3 regions of the Paenibacillus sp. FSL H3-0310 genome follow, and region 2 is predicted to be linked to each of the others. Evidence: riboswitches for the same ligand, from Rfam matches in the RefSeq annotation. Region 2 holds a riboswitch; each other region holds the start of a gene.

Evidence for each region. A riboswitch is a leader RNA that binds a small molecule or an ion and turns the genes downstream of it on or off. The one in region 2 is predicted to bind cyclic di-AMP.
Region 1: linked by a shared signal. The riboswitch ahead of MHH63_RS21480 (hypothetical protein) and the one ahead of MHH63_RS23955 (3D domain-containing protein) in region 2 are both predicted to bind cyclic di-AMP.
Region 3: linked by a shared signal. The riboswitch ahead of MHH63_RS01900 (alpha/beta fold hydrolase) and the one ahead of MHH63_RS23955 (3D domain-containing protein) in region 2 are both predicted to bind cyclic di-AMP.

The regions. Positions count from the first base shown of each region.
Region 1 covers NZ_JBBODC010000002.1:457,318-463,950, forward strand. Annotated here, with positions in the region: gene MHH63_RS21460 (histidine kinase) at 1-706, opposite strand, end outside; gene kdpC (potassium-transporting ATPase subunit KdpC) at 811-1,398, opposite strand; gene kdpB (potassium-transporting ATPase subunit KdpB) at 1,475-3,508, opposite strand; gene kdpA (potassium-transporting ATPase subunit KdpA) at 3,525-5,201, opposite strand; gene kdpF (K(+)-transporting ATPase subunit F) at 5,214-5,291, opposite strand; gene MHH63_RS21480 (hypothetical protein) at 5,418-5,834, opposite strand; cyclic di-AMP (ydaO/yuaA leader) riboswitch at 6,086-6,275, opposite strand.
Region 2 covers NZ_JBBODC010000002.1:1,018,169-1,024,801, forward strand. Annotated here, with positions in the region: gene rnmV (ribonuclease M5) at 1-549, opposite strand, end outside; gene rsmA (16S rRNA (adenine(1518)-N(6)/adenine(1519)-N(6))-dimethyltransferase RsmA) at 1-1, opposite strand, end outside; gene MHH63_RS23955 (3D domain-containing protein) at 726-1,892, opposite strand; cyclic di-AMP (ydaO/yuaA leader) riboswitch at 2,178-2,407, opposite strand; gene MHH63_RS23960 (TatD family hydrolase) at 2,606-3,376, opposite strand; gene MHH63_RS23965 (HD domain-containing protein) at 3,428-4,711, opposite strand; gene MHH63_RS23970 (AbrB/MazE/SpoVT family DNA-binding domain-containing protein) at 5,007-5,261, shown strand; gene rsmI (16S rRNA (cytidine(1402)-2'-O)-methyltransferase) at 5,681-6,592, opposite strand; gene MHH63_RS23980 (tRNA1(Val) (adenine(37)-N6)-methyltransferase) at 6,589-6,633, opposite strand, start outside.
Region 3 covers NZ_JBBODC010000001.1:382,405-389,037, reverse strand. Annotated here, with positions in the region: gene MHH63_RS01920 (cysteine desulfurase family protein) at 1-144, opposite strand, end outside; gene mnmH (tRNA 2-selenouridine(34) synthase MnmH) at 179-1,216, opposite strand; gene selD (selenide, water dikinase SelD) at 1,275-2,336, opposite strand; gene MHH63_RS01905 (hypothetical protein) at 2,456-2,677, opposite strand; gene MHH63_RS01900 (alpha/beta fold hydrolase) at 2,937-3,764, opposite strand; cyclic di-AMP (ydaO/yuaA leader) riboswitch at 3,852-4,038, opposite strand; partial or broken gene MHH63_RS01895 (glyoxalase) at 4,285-4,395, shown strand; gene MHH63_RS01890 (hypothetical protein) at 4,473-4,646, opposite strand; gene MHH63_RS01885 (Nif3-like dinuclear metal center hexameric protein) at 4,731-5,525, opposite strand; gene MHH63_RS01880 (alpha-glucuronidase family glycosyl hydrolase) at 5,550-6,633, opposite strand, start outside.

The DNA of each region.
Region 1 (6,633 bases), 560 kb from region 2:
CTTGCTCCTCCCGATGCTTCTCCAGCGAACCATTAACATCCTCCGCAACCATTCTCAGCGCCAGCTCCCGCAGCTTGCTTAGATTCCCTTTGTTAAAAAGCGAAGTCCGCTGCTTCTTGCCCAAATGTCCTTCGGACAAACGTTGAAGTATCTTTTCCGGAGTCACATCAATTAGAACGATATCATCTGCAAGGGTGAGCACTTCCGCGGGCAAGGAATATTCCACCTCAATCCCCGTCCACTTCCGCGCTAGATCTGCTGCGCCCTCCAGCTCGTATACGTTTACAGTTGTGATGACACTAATTCCACAGCCCAATAAATATTTGATATCCTCCAGCCTAGTTGATCTCTCCGCACCCTCGCGATTATGATGAGCCAATCCATCGGTCAGTACAACCTCTGGATTACGTGCCACAATGGCCTCCACGTCCAGATCCTTCTTCTCGATCTCCTTCTGAAACCAATGAATACTTGGAATCCGTTCCAAGTCACCCAGCTGATCCCTTGTTTCTGGACTCTGGTTGGTTGAAACCGCACAGATTACAACATCGATGCCCTGTGCTTTCAGCGCCTGACCCTCACGCAGCATCTGATAGGTCTTGCCTGATCCACTGACCGGACCTATATAGATCTTCAGGCGTCCACGATGCAGCTCATAAATAGAGAGCAGCAGTTCCTCCGGCGTCTTCCTCCGATATGTTCCCATCAAGACCACTCCTTAATAACCCGTTCATCCATTCACTCTTCTATGCCAGAAAGCAAGATATCCCTGACCCAGTTTGAACAATCGGGCAGGGATATTAGCTATATTTATTTGTTCGTTAATTTCTGCAGCTCCATGTTCAGCTTCAGAACATTTATCCGCTTTTCACCAAACAGCCCTAGATCGCGACCTTCGGTCTGCTTATTCACTAGCTCTTCCAGCTGCGTAGCTGGAATCCCGGTCAAATTACTGATCCGGGGAATCTGCACGATTGCTGACGCAGGAGTGATATGCGGATCAAGACCTGAACCTGAGTTGGTTACTAAATCAACCGGCAGCTTGTTTACAGGCACATCCGGATTATCCAGCTGCCACTGTGTAATGGAATCCTTCGTCCGCTGCAGCATATCCAGGTTGGATGGGCCGTAGTTATTGGAGCCTGAAGCTTCCGCTTTATAATCAATGCTGGATACACGGCCATGGAATAATGCCGGGTCCGTAAAGCTTTGCCCGATGAGTTCTGAGCCCACAACTACTCCAGCGTCATTCTTCAGCTGACTGCCGTTTGCTTGCGATGGCATCAGAACTTGAGCAATCGCTGTAGTAGTCAGAGGATAAATCACTCCGCAAAGAACAACAAACACTAGACATAGCCGTAATATAATAAAGAAATTAGCACCCTTCGATGATGACAACTGTTCTTCAGCGTCCGCAATCGATTTTCTGTTATTCACGATGCTTTCACCCTTTCAATGATTAGTCAATCCGTTGTTATATCCATACACTTACGAGCAAATCAATAAGTTTGATGCCCGCAAAAGGAACGACTACTCCACCTAAACCATAGATAAAAATATTACGTCCCAGCAGCTTCGTAGAACTCATCGCTTTATACGAGACACCTTTCATAGCCAATGGGATCAGCAGCGGAATAATAATCGCATTAAATATTAATGCAGATATAATTGCCGAGCTAGGTGAACCCAATCCCATGACATTCAGGGCTTCCATTTCAGGAATAGCGAGCATGAACATTGCCGGAATAATTGCGAAGTATTTAGCGATATCATTCGCAATACTGAACGTTGTCAACGCGCCCCGCGTCATCAGTAGCTGTTTACCAATAGCTACAACCTCAATGATCTTCGAGGGATCGGAGTCCAGATCAACCATGTTTGCTGCTTCCTTAGCGGCTGTAGTCCCGCTGTTCATCGCTAAGCCCACATCAGCTTGGGCAAGGGCAGGTGCGTCATTCGTACCATCACCAGTCATTGCCACCAGCTTGCCTTCGTTCTGCTCGCGGCGGATAACTGCTATTTTATCCTCAGGTGTACTCTCTGCAATAAAATCATCTACCCCTGCTTCACGGGCAATAGTAGCTGCGGTCAGCGGATTGTCCCCTGTACACATGATAGTTTTGATTCCCATTTTTCGCAGCTCATCAAACCGCTCTTTCATGCCTGGCTTAACTGTATCCTTTAAGTAAATAAGTCCATAAATCCGGTTGTCTACCGCAACAGCAAGCGGGGTCCCCCCCATCCGAGCGATAGCATCGGAATTACTGTCGAGGTTCGCGGGAATGACTCCGCCCTTCGACTGTACCCATTTCTTCACGGAATCGACTGCCCCTTTACGAATAGATCGTCCATCACGCAGATCTATACCACTCATCCGGGTCTCAGCCTTAAACTCTACGAACTCTCCGCCTTCAGCAAGTTTGCTGTCATAGCTACGTTCCAGCTTCTTAGCTAGCTCAATAACAGAACGTCCTTCCGGAGTCTCATCCTTTAGCGAACTAATAGCTGCCCAAGCCGTAAGCTCAGCTTCCGTTTCATCTCCAACTGGCACAAAATCACTCGCCATCCGGTTTCCGAAAGTAATCGTACCGGTCTTATCTAGAATCATTGTATTAATGTCGCCGGCAGCTTCAACGGCCTTCCCTGACATAGCAAGGACATTAAACTGTGTGACGCGGTCCATCCCTGCTATCCCGATAGCGGAGAGTAGGCCCCCGATTGTGGTCGGGATCAGACAGACCAGCAAGGCGATCATAACAGGAATATCTAGATCAACGCCCAGATAAGTAGCAATTGGCCGCAAGGTCACTACTACAATCAGGAAAATCAACGTCAGACTGATCAAGAGTGTATTTAGTGCAATTTCATTGGGTGTCTTTTGACGTTTCGCCCCTTCAACGAGGGAGATCATCCGATCCAGGAATGACTCACCGGGATCACTGGTAATTTTGACTTTAATCTCATCACTGACTACCCGGGTGCCGCCTGTGACTGAGCCAAAATCTCCGCCGGCTTCCTTAATAACAGGTGCAGATTCACCTGTAATTGCAGATTCATCTACGGAGGCCAGCCCTTCAATTACTTCACCATCGCCAGGGATAAGTTCTCCCTGACTGACGATGACAATATCTCCTTTACGAAGCTCGGAAGAAGAAACGGTCTTCACAGACCCTCCAACGAGTTTGTTAGCTGTGATATCCTGTTTCGTTTTCTTGAGTGAATCCGCCTGGGCTTTCCCGCGGCCTTCAGCCAGCGCTTCAGCGAAGTTGGCAAACAGCACTGTGAATAGCAGAATGAACAACACTGTGATATTGAAGCCTACCGATTTCTCTGCATTAAAATATCCGGGGGCCAGTACCATAAGCAATACAATAATCGTACCGATTTCGACTACGAACATGACCGGATTTTTGATTAACGTCACCGGGTTAAGCTTAATAAAGCTATCCTTTACAGCGCTTAGGAGTATGGGTCCCGTCAGCAGCTTTTTTCTTTTTACAGTACTCATCTTGTTCTCCCTCTTCCTACCGTAAGGTCAAATATTCTGCAATCGGGCCGAGCACAATGACCGGCAGAAACGTCAGAGCCCCGATAATTACAACGGTACCAATCAGAATTCCGGTAAACAGACCATTGTCTGTGCGGAATGTGCCAATCGTCTCAGGAACTGGCTTCTTCTGGATCAGTGAGCCTGCTACTGCCAGCATCGCGATTATAGAGACATAACGGCCAAGCAGCATTACGATCCCGGTTGTAACATTCCAAAAGGTGGTGTTGTCCGCAAGCCCTTCAAATCCTGAACCATTGTTCGCGGCAGAAGAGACATATTCATATAACACTTGGCTAAGTCCATGGAATCCGGGATTCGTGATGGAACCGTTGCCCAAGTCCGTTAAGAACGCACCTGCTGTTGGTACAAGGATAATGAACGGATGCACAAGGATAGCAATCGCAATCAGCTTCATCTCCTTGGCTTCTATCTTTCGCCCGAGAAACTCTGGTGTTCTGCCGACCATTAGTCCACATAAGAAGACGCCCATGATGGCATACATCAGCATATTGATTAGTCCGACACCTTTTCCCCCGAAGACGTTGTTGAGCATCATTAGGGCCAGAGGGGTAATGCCACCCAGCGGTGTCAGCGTATCATGCATATTGTTAACACTACCTGTCGTAGCTGCCGTTGTTACCGAAGTGAACAGCGAAGATTGCGGGATACCAAAACGCACCTCTTTACCTTCCATGCTGCCTTGCGAAGACTCGATCCCCAGCGCATTGATAGCTGGATTGCCTTTGGTTTCCGCATAATAATTCAATCCCAGCAGTAATACGAACAAGGTCATCATTGCTGTGAAAATCACCCAGCCCTGACGTTTGTTCTTAGCAAACAATCCGTACATATATGGCAAAGAGGCTGGCAGCATCCACATAGAGAGAATCTCCAGAACGTTCGTAAGTGGATTAGGGTTCTCAAAAGGATGCGCTGAATTGGCTCCGAAGAAGCCGCCACCATTCGTACCTAAGTGTTTAATTGATTCCAAAGAAGCGACTGGACCGATAGCGATTTGTTGCGTCTGCCCTTCGAGTGTAGTGACCTCAAGCGATGGCTTGAGCGTTTGTGGCACATGCAATCCTACCAGCACCAATGAAACTAGCAGAGCTAATGGAATGAATACACGAATATGTGCTTTTACGAAGTCCTCGAAAAAGTTCCCGACTGATTTCTGTCCTGTAATCCCTCTGACAAAAGCAACCGCAACAGAAAATCCGCTCGCTGCAGACGTGAACATCATCATCGTGATGACTGCCATTTGTGAAAAATACGATAGTCCCGTCTCCCCGCTATAATGCTGCAGGTTCGTATTGGTCATAAAGCTGATCACCGTATTGAATGAAAGCGTCTGTTCCATATCGGCAATTCCATTCGGGTTCAGCGGCAATCCCCGCTGTAATCTTAGAAAAATATAACTGAAAGCAACCAGTACGATATTAGTTAAAACAAAGCTGAGTGCATACTTCTTCCAGGACATTCCGTCCCGTTTTTTCAGGCCGATCAGCTTATAAATACCTTTCTCTGTGCCTGCAAACCAGCGATCCGTACGATTCGGTTCGTTAGAAAATACATGATATAAATACGTTCCCATCGGCTTGACCAGCAAGATGAGAATTACAATTACGACGACTATTTGCAAAATGCCCATGAATGCCCCTCCTTAAAATTTCTCAGGATGAATCAACGCGTAAACCAGATATATAAACAACAGTAGGGTAACAGCGATTACTAGAATCACAGCTTATCCCTCCCCGTATCCTCAACTACACCTGCGCACCAGCGCATAAAGCCATAAAATAACCCGTAAATTACAGCTAACGAAGCCACCATATACAGATCCACCATATCTTCCGCACTCCTTCCATTATCCTTGATGAGGTGATCTATCGATTAGAAAATCAGCATCACCACTATGGGAATAGATTACATAGCTCGCACCAAGTCTTTTATAGACCAATCTAGGATTTATTGAACTTGTAATCACAAAAATCGGCTGTGTCGTCCAGGTACGGCACATCTGAATATAGCGGCAGCAAAGCGGAAAGCTGCTCTCAAACAGATATACCCTGCCTACCGGGAACGATGGGCGAAACCAAGTGCTCTGATGACGGGTATCCACTAGAATAACCTGCTCAATCCCGAGCTCCTCAAGTAAAGCTTTCTCAGCCACATTGTTGGTTAATCCCGCCATCTTAATACCCCTGAACTTCAGAAGTTTAATGAAATGTTCTCCCGCCTTTGTAGGCGCACATACAAGCACATATTCATTCTGATCCGTCATCTTTTTTTCTCCTCCTGCTCATTTACAACAAGGAGGCAACGAAAATCTCCGAAAGGATGTTGACCTATCGTCATTTTCGGGCACAACCTAAAGCTCGGTTGTGTCACGTCATTAGACGCTGCCTTACAAATACCGCTAATGATGAATTTAGCGACCTCTTAGGGGAGGCCTCCATAAATGCTTTGCTTCTAAGAGCACAGCAAAAAGCCACAAAGGATCTCCTCTGTGGCTCGCTAGCGGTCACATTGCACTCATCCTCTCTCCATACGCTTACGAGGTTAGCTGTCGGATTCGGGCGGTGAGAGTCGCCCTACCTGTATAGATGCGAGCTCACTCACACCCTCTACAGGATTCACCCCATAATCGGCTTCCGACTCTCACATCGGCTGCCGATTGTTGGTTCCCCCGCTTTCCTTACCGGAAATTAAGCGGATCAAATATTCGATTGTCGTTGAAACAGGAGTAATCATACTCTTATGCACGAAGACTTGTAAAACCTGAATGATGCCAAAATAATGCAAATTAAAAACTATTTTCCCATTAGATAGCGCTTACTTGATATCTAATCTCTCTATATCTCTTGTTTACTCGAGTTTGGAGCGTTTAATCGCTATCTATAATACATGTGATTTTATTCACCTTTTTAGAGCGAAAATACTGCAAATTCCCATTATAGGTAGAAACGCAAGAAGCTGAGGCTGAGCGAGAAAGAGGCGCGATAACACGCCATAAATACCTATTTACCTCGTTTTTCAGTCGTAGTCGGCAGGATATGGTTAAAATTGCTCTAAAAGAACAT
Region 2 (6,633 bases):
TGAAGTAATGCCTCCCTGATCAATTTGGGCGAGAGCCCCGGCAAATTCCTCCCGCGTAATCCCAAACATCGCCAGCCGCTTGTACAGCTGTTTGCCGTTACAATATCCGATTCCAAGCAAATTACCAAGTGCCATACGTCTTTCAGCAGCCCGAGGGTGTACAAGCATTCCAGCGGCCATAAGATCATCAATACCAATCAAAGCAGGTGCTCCTTCAAAAGAGGTATGTACATTACGCAGCGCATGACGAATCGCCTCTGGCGATGCATTCTCTACACCGATATCCCCTTTTCGAGTTGCGTCCTTCTCTGGAATAAAAGCATGCTTGCAGCCCGGCACCTTCGCTGAAACGATTTTACGAATTCGCTCCCCAGCATGGTCCGGGTCCGTAAGAATAATAACCCCTCTACGTTCCATAGCAAGCGCGATCTTAGCAATTACAGTCCGGTTTACAGCAGAGCCGCCTGTCTCAATGGTATCCGCTTCTACAGCACGCTTAATGGCTACGGTATCGCTTTTGCCTTCAACGACGATTAATTCCTTAATCATATTTCTTGACTCCTTCCAAAAAAAGCAAAAAGAAGAGGATTCGCTCCTCTTCTTTTGGTTAAAGAATGTATAAGTGATGAGCGGTTGCTCTGCGATCAACGAAATGATCATCCAGCGTTCCTTAACGGTTATCATCACTATAGCTTATCAAAGGATTTTTTGCAAAAGCTTCAGTTCTAGTTAAGCTCTGGTTTCACAGGTCCAATCACATAAACGGTACGTGATTTACGGCCGAAATTACGAGCATGGCTCAGGGAATCATAATAGACATCCACTTTATTGCCTTTAATGGCACCGCCAGTATCCTCTGCACGGCGGAATCCAAGCCCATCGATATAAACCCACCAGCCAATAGGAATTACATTCGGATCTACTGCAATTGTACGACCTTCCGTTACGCGTGTTCCGGAGGCAGTTTTAGTACCTATCCCTGGCTCTTCTGACGAATAAGCTGTCATGGAGACGTTCTTAATCATCTTCTTGTACTCAAAGTCTACGCCAGCCTTGCTTGTGACGTTCTTAGTCTTAGCGCTAACTTTAGTCGTTTTGGAGGTAGTGCTTGATTTGGAAGTTGTTGTAGCTTTAGCAACTACAGTAGGCTTAGGAAGTGCTTTAGTACCAACGGCAATGATCTTATCTTTTGTTACCGTTTGTACTTCCTTGCCGATCATGCGCATAGAGGCCAGTTCTCCGTCTTGATAGATCTTTTCAATATGCTGAACCATGACGCCTGGTTTGCCTGCCTGTGCCACTCTAACTGTTCCCACAGTAAGGGAGGGATCTGCTGTCTTAATAACACGGAAAGGTAAGTTAGTTGTTCGCTGTACCGTTTGCTTGTTGATACGAACGATCTTAATCTCCATGTCAGCAGAGATGGTGGTGTCTAACGAAGGAAAAATCTTATCATAGCCTTCTAGGTTGATACCCAGTTTGTCAATCGCTTGACCGATAGTGTCTTCGGTCGTATATAACGTTTTTGTTGCTCCGTCCGCAGTAAGGCTAAATTTCTGCGCACGATTGATAACGACACGGTCACCGTCTTTTATTTCATCACTCAGACCTAAAGATAATTCATCATGCGGCTGCAGCGAAATTTGCTCTTTCTCCAACACATCACCAAGAAGTGCTTCTCGCGTTTCAAGTGTCTGTGTTTGCCCGTCTATTACTAAAACTAATTGTTTATTACTTTGACCGTGTACGTACAGCAGAATTAACAGCGCGATTGCGATTGAAATCACACCTGCAAGTAAAAGTACGCGAGTATTTACTTGCTCCCACCGTAATGCGAAAGACCTGCTGGATGACTGCGAATCATGGGATACCTCTGGTTGGAATAAGCCCATTCTCTCCATCCTCCTTACATAGCCTCGTCGTCAATTTGTATATCATGAGGACTGAATTTCTTTGACGAAACTATTTGAGATTGTCACAGGATACGCACGTATTAACTTAGCGTCTCCTGCTCATGGATCGCCTGCTCGGCACAGCTACTCCTACACCTGTTATATAACAGTATGCGGGCAACATTCAGTTTATTCAAAAATAAAGAAGCCTAAAAAGAGTTCTCTTGAGGACTCTTTCGTGGCTTCTCCGATGTCAGAATACGCGGGAATGTTTGTGCACGAGGTTGCCTCTCTTACTTGCGCTTACGGGGTTAGCTGTCGGGTTCGGACGAAAGAGAGACGCCCTATTTCAGGTCACCCGCTCACGGCGGTTGCCCTTAAATTCACCCCAAAGACCACGTGAAGAAATCAAATATTGTTCTGCGGCAATTCCTAGTCGTATTCAAGATACAGGCATGCGGCAGTTCAATATTGGTTCCCCCGTTCTCCATACGGAGACTCAGCGAGACGATCCATGAATCAATGGCTGTCACAATAACAACAGCTCACATCACTGAAAAGATGATATCCTGTTTTGATGCATGTTGTAAAGGACGATTCAACCACGTTTACGCAAATATATGGTTAAAATATTGTAATAATCAGCCGTTTTTATATTAAAAAAGTTTAATATATCGGCCATTCTCTATTTTTCACCCGTTTTACTCCTGTTTTCAGACAATCCCAAATCGTTCCAGTGCGTTCGCATACGTAATTTTAGCCAATTCTTCCCATGTTAACCCTTTAATTTCAGCCGCAGCCTCTGCTACTAACTTCACATGAGCACTCTCATTTCGCTTGCCTCGGAAGGGGTGTGGAGTCAAATATGGAGCGTCTGTTTCGATCAATAATCGGTCCAATGGCGTCTGTGCAAGCACCTCTTTAGGCACTCTGGCATTTTTGAACGTGATCGGTCCTCCAAATGACAAATGAAATCCTAGATCTAGACACATTTTTGCGGTTTCCCAGCTGCCTGAGAAAGAATGCATTACGCCACCAATTTCATTTGCTTTTTCCTCCCGTAAAATCCGTACGACATCTTCATGGGCATCACGGTCATGTATGCAGATTGGCATTTTTAGTTCACGGGCTAGTCCAATTTGTTTGCGGAAGACCTCCTGCTGCACATCCTTGGGAGAGGTATCCCAATAATAATCCAACCCAATCTCTCCGATGGCCACCACTTTCTCATGGCTGCAAAGAGAGGCGATCCAATCGAGGTCCCCCTCTTTCATATCAATCGCATCCTGTGGATGCCAGCCCACCGCTGCATAAATATAATCATAAGATTCAGCCAGCTTCATCGTTGAAGGGATCGTTTCCCGATTAAATCCAATATTGATCATCTTGCTAACTCCGGCCTCTACTGCACGAGCTATAACTTCCTCGCGATCCTCGTCGAATTGAGGCGCATCTAAATGTGTATGTGTGTCGAACAGATACATTTTAAAGCTCACTCCTTGTTGTTTTTATCAATAGTTCCATAAATATTTGTATTATTTTGCAAAAATCTCTGCTACAGAAGAGGGCAACCGTGTAAGGGCTTTTTTCAGCTTATCCTGTGGGAAATATAGGTGATATCTGCCACGATGAATTCCGCTTATTGAGCGCACAATATCCGATACCTCTGAAATTTCCCGCAATTGCTCATTGCGATCAAGCAGTAAAATTTGATTATTGTCGAAGGCTGCTCCTGGACGGAACACATCATAAGGCAAATCTGTCGGATAATCAATCTCTAAGTCATATTCTGGGTTAAGTCCCGCTCCCGCAAAACTGCTGCGGATTTCCGTAATCATATCTGTATCCAAATTCTCGATCTCTACATATTTATACAGTTTACGATGAATAAAACGGGTACACAAGTCGCTTAATAACTCATCTTCTTCAAGTGTCCATTGCATAAAAGCAGTCTGTACCAGTGCCTCATCAAGCATTAAATATTGCTTCACTGTTACTTCTCCTCGAAAGAGATCTTCCAGCGGAGCGATCATAAAGCGAAATTTGTACCCCTCTTGGAACAATTCTTTAGCTCTACGGAAGATTTGACGCAAAATAATTTCAGAGCTGCGCGTCACCGGATGAAAATATACCTGCCAGTACATTTGATAACGCGACATTAAATAATCTTCAATGGCATGCATACCTGATTCTTTTACTACAATCCGCCCATTATAAGGACGAAGCATTCTCAAAATCCGATCAATGTCGATGGTTCCATAGTTTACACCTGTATAGTACGCATCACGCAGCAAATAATCCATACGATCAGCATCCAGCGGACTGGAAACCAAATTGACAACAATTTCATGCTCATATGTCTTAGAGATAACTGAGGCTACTTTACGAGGAAAATCTTCCTCCACATCACGCAATATTTCGGTGATCTCCGTGTCCTCCAAAATAATTCGGCAGGTCCAATCCTCATGGTTCATTTCAAAAGCTTCTTCTATAGAATGTGAAAATGGACCATGCCCTAAATCATGCAGCAAAGCCGCACACAAAGTAAGCAAACTTTCTTCAGGAATCCAATCCTTATACCCGCTGCGCTCAAATTGCGAAATGATTCTGCGTGTAATTTCATATACTCCTAAAGAATGAGAAAAACGACTATGCTCTGCACCATGAAAAGTGAGATATGAGGTACCTAACTGGCGAATCCGGCGTAAACGCTGAAATTCTTTTGTATTAATTAGTCGCCAAATAATCGTATCCTGTACGTGAATATAATTATGAACGGGATCCTTGAAAACTTTTTCTTCCGTGAGCGGCTGCTTCATGAGATCAACTCCTTCTAATAATTTAATATGATTTTAACTAATATCAGTATATAATAAGTAATTATGTCGTACTTTGTCGAAAAGTATCATTTTTGGTCTTGGTAAATCGACAAAATGCTTTCAGGGTAATTCTTAATTTTTATAGGGACATTCAAAGTTCTTATGGAAATTTTCTTATTCGGCCTATGAAAAAAGGTTGACTGATTTGGGAATCGTTGGTATTATAAGTATCATAAAACAGTGAACAATGTCGAATAATGACGTTTTTGGAACATTGAGAGGAGTAACGATTGTTATGATGAAATCAACAGGAATTGTAAGAAAAGTAGACGAACTTGGACGGGTTGTTATTCCTATTGAATTACGCCGTACACTTGGCATTGGCGAAAAGGACGCACTGGAAATTTACGTTGATGGCGAACGGATTATGCTTAAAAAGTATGAGCCTGCCTGCATTTTCTGTGGCAACGCTGAGAACGTAACTTACTTTAAAGGAAAAATAGTTTGTCATGAATGCATATCTTCCATCCCTACCCCTGTGACAAACTAAATTAAATAGTATATAATAGAACTAATCAAATTGTTAATTCTAACCTTTTCATATCTCCTTGACCTCCCGTGACCGCGGGAGGTATTTTTTATGTCTGGGTTTGCCCTCCTGGTTATCCCCTCCCTAAGGGCAATGTGCTTCAAGACGGAACTAGTAATACTTAGTTGTATTTCTTACAGTTATTTTAAATGCTTTTTACCATTAAACGAATTAATTGTATTTTGTACACTTATATTTCCTATATCTCCGTGAAATCAATCCTTTCCACCTTTATAACTGTATGAAGTACAACTAAACGAACAAATACATAAAAAAATTCAAAAATAACTGTACAAATTACATTTAACCTACAGATAAATCACTCAAGCTCGAAACGGCTCCAAAAATCCTTAGTTATTCTAGGAATTCGTCTATAACACTTACTCTTCTGCTCTATCAAGCAACGCATTATAAATATCCCGTTTGGCTACACCCCGGTCTGATGCCGCTTTTTTCATAGCCTCTTTCCGTGGTACATCCTGTGCTTCGTAATGAGCTACATGATCTTCAATGCTTAACTGACGCCACCACGCCGATTCTGCGATTTCTGCATCTTCCTTGCTCTCCCCTTCTACGACAATAACATATTCGCCTAGCGGAGGATGTTCAGCCACCCATAGTGTACATTCCTCAATCGAACCGCGTAGAAACTCCTCATATCTTTTCGTTAATTCACGTGCCAACACAATCTGGCGATTACCGAATGCTTCTTGAAGATGAGCAAGTGTCTTAACTACGCGATGGGGAGATTCGTAGAACAACAAAGTGCCTTGAGCCGAACGAAGTGGACTTAATACTGCTCGGATGTCCTTACGCTCTCGGGGAAGAAAGCCGATAAAGGTGAACGTATTCGTAGATAGACCAGAAGCGATCAAAGCTGACAACGCTGCGTTAGCTCCAGGGATAGGAATCACCGGAATTCCATGACTTATTGCAAGGGCTACAAGATCCGCTCCAGGGTCAGAAATCGCTGGTAAACCGGCATCGCTGACGAGTGCCAAATTTTTTCCTTCTATTATATAGCGTACAAGCTCAGGTCCACTGGCGGCCTTATTATGCTCATGATAACTAAACAACATCGAAGGTGAAATCTCAAAGTGGCTGAGTAATTTTCGGGTCTGTCTCGTATCTTCCGCGGCAATAATATCACATTCCTGCAATGTACGGACTGCACGATAGGTCATATCCTCCAGATTACCGATAGGTGTAGCCACCAGAAAAAGCGACCCTGTTGTCTCCTGAGTACTGGTATTAGTCTTGTTTTGAAAACTGCTTTGACATGATATCTTCATGATTTACCCTCTTTAGCACCATAGTAGATGTCCATAATCTC
Region 3 (6,633 bases), on a different contig from region 2:
TGCCTGCTCTATTCCGAGTTTAGCTTCACGCCCCAAAGAATGACTGCTTGAGGGATTCCCAAAATGACCGTAAAGATAAGGGATCATAACCTCTGCTACTTCCTTATCTACTGGTGTTGTAGCGTTGTAATCTAAATAGATCATATTAGTAAAGCCCCCTTTAACCATAACGCGAAACTTATACTTCCTGACGTTTTAAAAAAGAACGCACAGCAGTCTCAGCTTCATCCAGATTATTCACTTTAAAAGTAACTCTCTCAATGCCTTCATACTGAGTAGACGTATAATCGTATCTAGGGTCGTAGTAATACTCTAACAGCAGCGCCACAGCTTCGCCGAACAAATCCGCCTGCAAGCATCGTTCGATTTCTGCTGCAACAGGGATATGAATTCGGGATTTAATACTCCGAAATGCAGAAATACACTGCTCCTTGTACTCTTCTGGCCGATAATCCTCAAGGATTTGCTGCACTCTGGCTTGCAAAGGCATCTCAATCCAGATCTGTGTTCCGATCTCTTTTTGCTCGGCCATAAACGGGGGCATCACTACCTTACCAATCTTTTTGCTCTCCGCTTCAAATAGTACATAAGGAGAATCCCCGATCTTAATTAACTCCTCTAAAAGAAGACTATCGAACGTTTTTTGATTGTTCGCACGAAGACCAATCTCACCAAAAATAGAACCACGGTGACCTGCCATCCCTTCCAAATCCAGAACAGGATACCCCTGTGTCTTCAGGCGGTGTAACAGATTGGTTTTACCTGTGCCTGTATTTCCGTGAATCACATAAGACTTAGTCTTACATTCATAGGACTCCAATTCGTCGAGCACCCATTTACGATAAGCCTTATAGCCGCCTATCAGCCGGTAAGCATGAATATCCATTAAAGAGAGTACGGTCGCAGTTGTACGGCTGCGCATACCTCCCCTCCAGCAGAATACAGCTTTGTCTCCTTGAATCGCTGCAAATTCTTTGACAAAAGAAGGCAGTTTTGCCGCAGCAATCTCCAAACCACGTTCTTTCGCGGCCTGCACACTTGTCTGTTTATACAACGTCCCTACTTCAGCCCGTTCCTGATCATCAAAAAAGGGAATATTCAAACTATCCGGCAGCGTTGCATCTTTATATTCAGAAGGAGATCTAACATCAATAATGGTGATCTGCTTCTTGTTTTTTAACACTCTAAGTTCTTCCAGTGTAATGTCCTGAAACAATATGCTCTCTCCTCTGGTGGCTAACCTTCATAATTTGCTCTAAGCTGATATACAACAGTTATTCCACAGCAGCTATAACCGTAATCTGACCCGGATGCTCTTCCGTTACCTCTCCGATCAATGCCGCTTCTACCCCTGCATCTACTAACTCTTTTAGCAAATCTTCGCTTTGTTCAGGGGCCACAGAGATCAGCAATCCGCCAGAAGTCACAGCGTCACATAGAATATAGCGGCTTAGTTGGTCCATCTCTTCCGGATAAAGAATGCTGCCTTCCAGATGGGCAAAGTTATTCTTAGTGCCTCCTGGAACAAATCCCTGTTCCGCAAGCTCTCTTACTCTTGGCAGCATCGGTACATCGCCTTGACGAATGATCAGGCCCGTGCCGCTCCCTTTAGCCATTTCCGAGGCATGTCCCAGTAGCCCAAATCCGGTAACATCTGTACAAGCATGTACATCATAAGGCTCCATGATTTCAGCCGCTTTTTTATTCAAAGTAGACATTACTGTCGTAAGGCGTGTGGTTTCTTCAGGAGATAGCTGATCCTTTTTAATGGAAGTTGTTAAGATCCCCACACCGATAGGCTTCGTTAGAATCAGCTTGTCTCCCACCTTGGCGCTCGCATTCGTTCTTACTTTGTCAGGATGCACAAGGCCCGTAACGGCCAATCCGAATTTGGGCTCTTTATCGTCGATGGAATGTCCGCCCACAAGAGTAGCTCCTGCTTCCTGTACTTTATCCGCTGCACCGCGCAAAATGTCACCGAGAATACTTTTATCTAAAACAGAAATAGGGAAGGCCACAATATTAAGCACCGTAAGCGGCTTTCCACCCATCGCATAAATATCACTTAATGCATTGGCTGCTGCAATTTGACCAAATGAATAGGGATCATCCACGATCGGCGTGAAAAAATCAACAGTTTGCACTAACGCTAATTCATCACTTAAACGGTACACCCCTGCATCATCACTAGTGTCCAGACCTACAAGTAGATCCGGGTTAGGAACAGTTGGTGGCAGACTGCGAATAACCTGCATGAGATCAGCGGGACCGATTTTGCAGCCGCAGCCCCCTTTTGAAGATAATGAAGTCAGTTTTATAGTTTCAGCTTGAGACATCATGACTCAGCTCCTTTAGTATGAATTATCTTAATCTTACACGAGTAGATCGCATTGTACAAAATGCAAGAGTAGCAGATGTGCTGCTTGTTACGCCTTCCTCTATACACTTACCATCACTACTTAGGTCTACCGTTCTTTCCCACGTCGGGTGAGCTATATTTGATGCTGTGGTAGGGTGGGACATTAAGTGGCGTTCTAGGTACAATATGCTTGTAAATGTTCAACATCCATCGGTTAGTAAAATAACCAAAGGCTGGCTCATTCGTAGATTTCACTACGGATAAGCCAGCCTTTAGTTGGATGTCCATTATATTAGGGAAATCCTCCCTAATGTTCATCGATAATCGCTTTAAAATGAGGTTTTTAGGGAATTCCTCCCTAAAAATTCATGCAAATACCCATTTATGGCTAAAAACATCCTATTATTAGGGAGGATTTCCCTAATCTACGTTCTAGGAGCCATAATCTCCTTCATTTTAGGGAGAATTCCCCTAAAGTTCTTCCCAGAAAGACGTCCCATAGCCAGCTCATTCCGCCCTGGCTATGGGACGCCTATTTTCTCACTTAAACGCTCGCTTGTGAAGGTCTCCCTATAGATCAGCTAATCTGCTGAGTACCCTGCTGCTTCTCTAAGAAACGCTGAAGAATCGCATTGAATTGCTCCGGCTGGCACAGATTACTTGGATCTAATGCGTTCGGAATAATCGCCAACTGCGCCTGCGGCAGCTGAGACACCATTTCCTTCATACAATTCACTCCAAATTCATTAAAGTCCCCTACAATACATAAAGCGGGACGTTTAAAAGCCTTTAAACATCTGGTGTAATCAACATGGCTCGTAGCCAGCCTTTGCCGATATAACTCCCGGGGGCGTTTGTCCAGCAGCCCTCTTCTAATCTCATTGTAGGCCAGACTCCAGCGCTCTCGGTACATCATCCGAATCGAAGGCAACACCAGCTCGCTTGGGAGATAATACATTAGTAAACTACAATATGCTGCCATAGTTTGTATTTTCCCTACTATTGTTGATCCGTGAGTCCTACAAAAGCTATCCGCGACCACAATTGCTTTTACACGCTCAGGATATTGTTTGGCAATATGCTGAACGACTAAGCCACCATAGGCGATTCCTACAAAAACTGCTTCACGGATACCTAGGTCATTCAACAGCATAATCAGATCCAGACATTGCGTCTCAATAATCTCATGTGGGGCCTCCAGCAGTTTACCAGACTTGCCATTCCCCCGTAAATCGCACAAAATCACTTTATATTTATCGGAAAAATACTCCAGCTGTGGTTTGAACATACTGTGTGTTAATCCATGTCCATGGATAAACACAACCGGAGTGCCAGTTCCATTGATTTCATAATAGAGCGAAGTTCCGTTCAGTTTAGCGATAGGCAAAGGTAACACCTCTTTCATAATAAATTCTACGACTATATCTGCTTAAAAACGCAGCAAAAAACCACAGAGGGATTCTCTGTGGCTATTCATCACTAAACACGCCATTCATCCTCTCTCCATACGCTTACGAGGTTAGCTGTCGGATTCGGGCAGTGAGAGTTGCCCTACCTGCAGGGATGCATATTATGCACCCGGAACAGGATTCACCCCATAACCAGTGCCGACTCTCACATCGGCTGCCAGTTGTTGGTTCCCCCGCTTTCCAGAAACGGAAATTAAGCGGATTGCTTATGTAATTGTAAATTTAAGATAATTCTCAGTTCTGAGATGAATCATACTCTTGTAAGGTTTTCTTGTAAAGGAGGGCTCTGGTCAAAATAATGTTGAAAGCAATGCTTTTCATTTCATATTAAGCATACTCTTCATTTTCTCTTTCTTTTGCTCTTGTTTACTCGTTTTCTTTAGAAAAACAGCTCTGAAGCAAGCGAAAAAGGGGGTGATTCACCAGTACTTTCCTATTTAATAAGAAACGACAATCTTCAATACCAATATTGGGCCAGTTTCTGTACCTTGGGGTGTTCGTCGTTTCTATGTCCCCGATCCGTTTGGCAAGCTTGTTAATATTATTTCACATGAACAGCACGAATGATTTCATAAAAAAGAAAAAAGCTAAGCAGAATCAGAGATCTCCCCCTGTCCACTTAGCTTCCTTTTACAATACTATGGCTACAAAAGATCGGCGTTTTTCAATGCATGCTCCCAGCTTGGAAAAAAGAACAGCGCACTTCTCATAAGCTCTGGGTCGCTTTGCTTTACTTGTTTTTTACTGATTGAGCTTCCGTCGCTTTGCAGCTTTTTGATCCGACTTAATACTTCATCAGCCTCCAAAGGAATTTCCATTGAAACACTCCTTTCTCAGTGACCTGTTTCCCTTCATTTTCTCCATAATATGTTTATTTATTCCGTACTCTTAATTTCCCCAGATTAAACCATCTGATAGATGGGTTGTTCAGCAATGAACCGGGTAGGAAGCATGGGATATTTGTCTGCTAAGATTTCAGCTAAATATTTCATCCCCGGCGCTTCACTCTCCGCATGACCTAACATGATGAGCGCTTTAGATCTGCCTTGGTGCCCTGCATCCCGCACATATTCCGGAGTCTCCCACTCTGGTCCCTCTCCAGCGATAATTAAATCAAGATTGTGATCATTAAAAAGCGGAATAGCCATCATCCCGCCTCCTCTGTAACCTACTAATATCCCTACGCGTTTGCAGGACAGAGACAGGTCACCAGCAGCGCGTACATAAGAGATGCCTAGATTACTTTTAATATACTGAGCAGCTTCCATTACAGTCATAGCAGGAATAGTGAGAATCGTAGCAGCCGCTTGCTGCTCTTCCACATAGTCTGACCAATCCAGCTCTCGCAGCAAGCCCATCATAATCCCATCCGGCTCTTGCCGATGCCAATAATCATGATAACGAAAAATAGCTATTGGGGAATGTTCGATCAGACTTTTTTTCGCATGATAAACCGGATCACCTTCTAACCACTCGCTCGCTGCATGATGGCTATAAAATACACCTTCATGCGTGATCAGCAAATTGGCTCCTAACGCTATAGCTTGCTCCACAATATTTTGTGTGGCAGAGAAGGCCGTAATAATCCCTGTGACTTCAGTTTCCGGTTCCCCTGGGTTCAGAATATCCACAGTCCCTTCTACCTGTTCCACAGTTCCCATTAAATCTTTCAAAATCGCTCTAATCGTGAGACTCACTATCATCATCCCTCGAATCGAAATCTAATAAATCTTTCTGCCTTTAAGATCCTCAATTCCGCTCTTACGATAAAAATACGTATTGATCCGATCTCTCCATTCCTGCGCATGCTCTGCTTGCTCTTCAAGACGTTGCTTCACTTGCACATACAATCCACTATCCATGCTGCCTTCAAGTGATTTCCATGTTGCTAGAAGCTGTGCAGCCTGCTCTGCCCCCTCGAAATGAGTATCGTAGATATGTTGTATAACCGTTTGCCCCGATTGCAGAACATGCGTGTATGGAACATGATGGAAGAACAGCAGCAGCTCTTCTGGACAAGACGCTAGATTCTCATAATTTGATGCATTAAGACCCATATACTGTCCGCTATACCCCGTTCCCGATTTGACTGAACGATCCACACCAATGCCCTTATGATCCGCATAATGGTACGTTCCCCACTTGGCGTATTCATATCCATCCACATTCGGCCCATAATGATGATCCGGATTAACCATCCAGCCCACACCTAATGGAGCTGTGTAAGATTCGTAAATCCTCCATGAGTCCATTAACATCCCGCGAATAGCAGCCACTAGACCTTCATCAGTGCCAAAGGTAAGGCTAATCCATTCCTCAGCTATTTCTTTTGCCGTCAGCTCCGGATTCCAAATTAATCTCCCATATCCATACAGATTGGCTTGAGCTAACCCATGCCCCGTCCAGTTCATGTCATCCCCAACATTTGTTACAGCAGCCACACCATTATATTTATTTCCCCACACCGATCCGTCCACAATATGTTTCACAAGCGTAGTTTGCCCTTTGGCATAAGTATTGAAATCAAGGACTTCTTTCCACTGTGGAACGAGATAACAGAGATGCCGCTGCTGCCCCGTATATTCTTGAGCAATCTGAAACTCCATCAGATGATTGGTATGTTCCAGTGCGCCAAACAACGGAGATACCGGTTCTCTGACTTGAAAATCCATCGGTCCATTCTTGATTTGCAGCACTACATTATCATTAAAACGGCCATCCAATGGTTTGAAATGATCATACGCTGCTCTGGCCCGATCGGTCTTACGGTCACGCCAATCCTGCTTGCAGTTATATACGAAACAA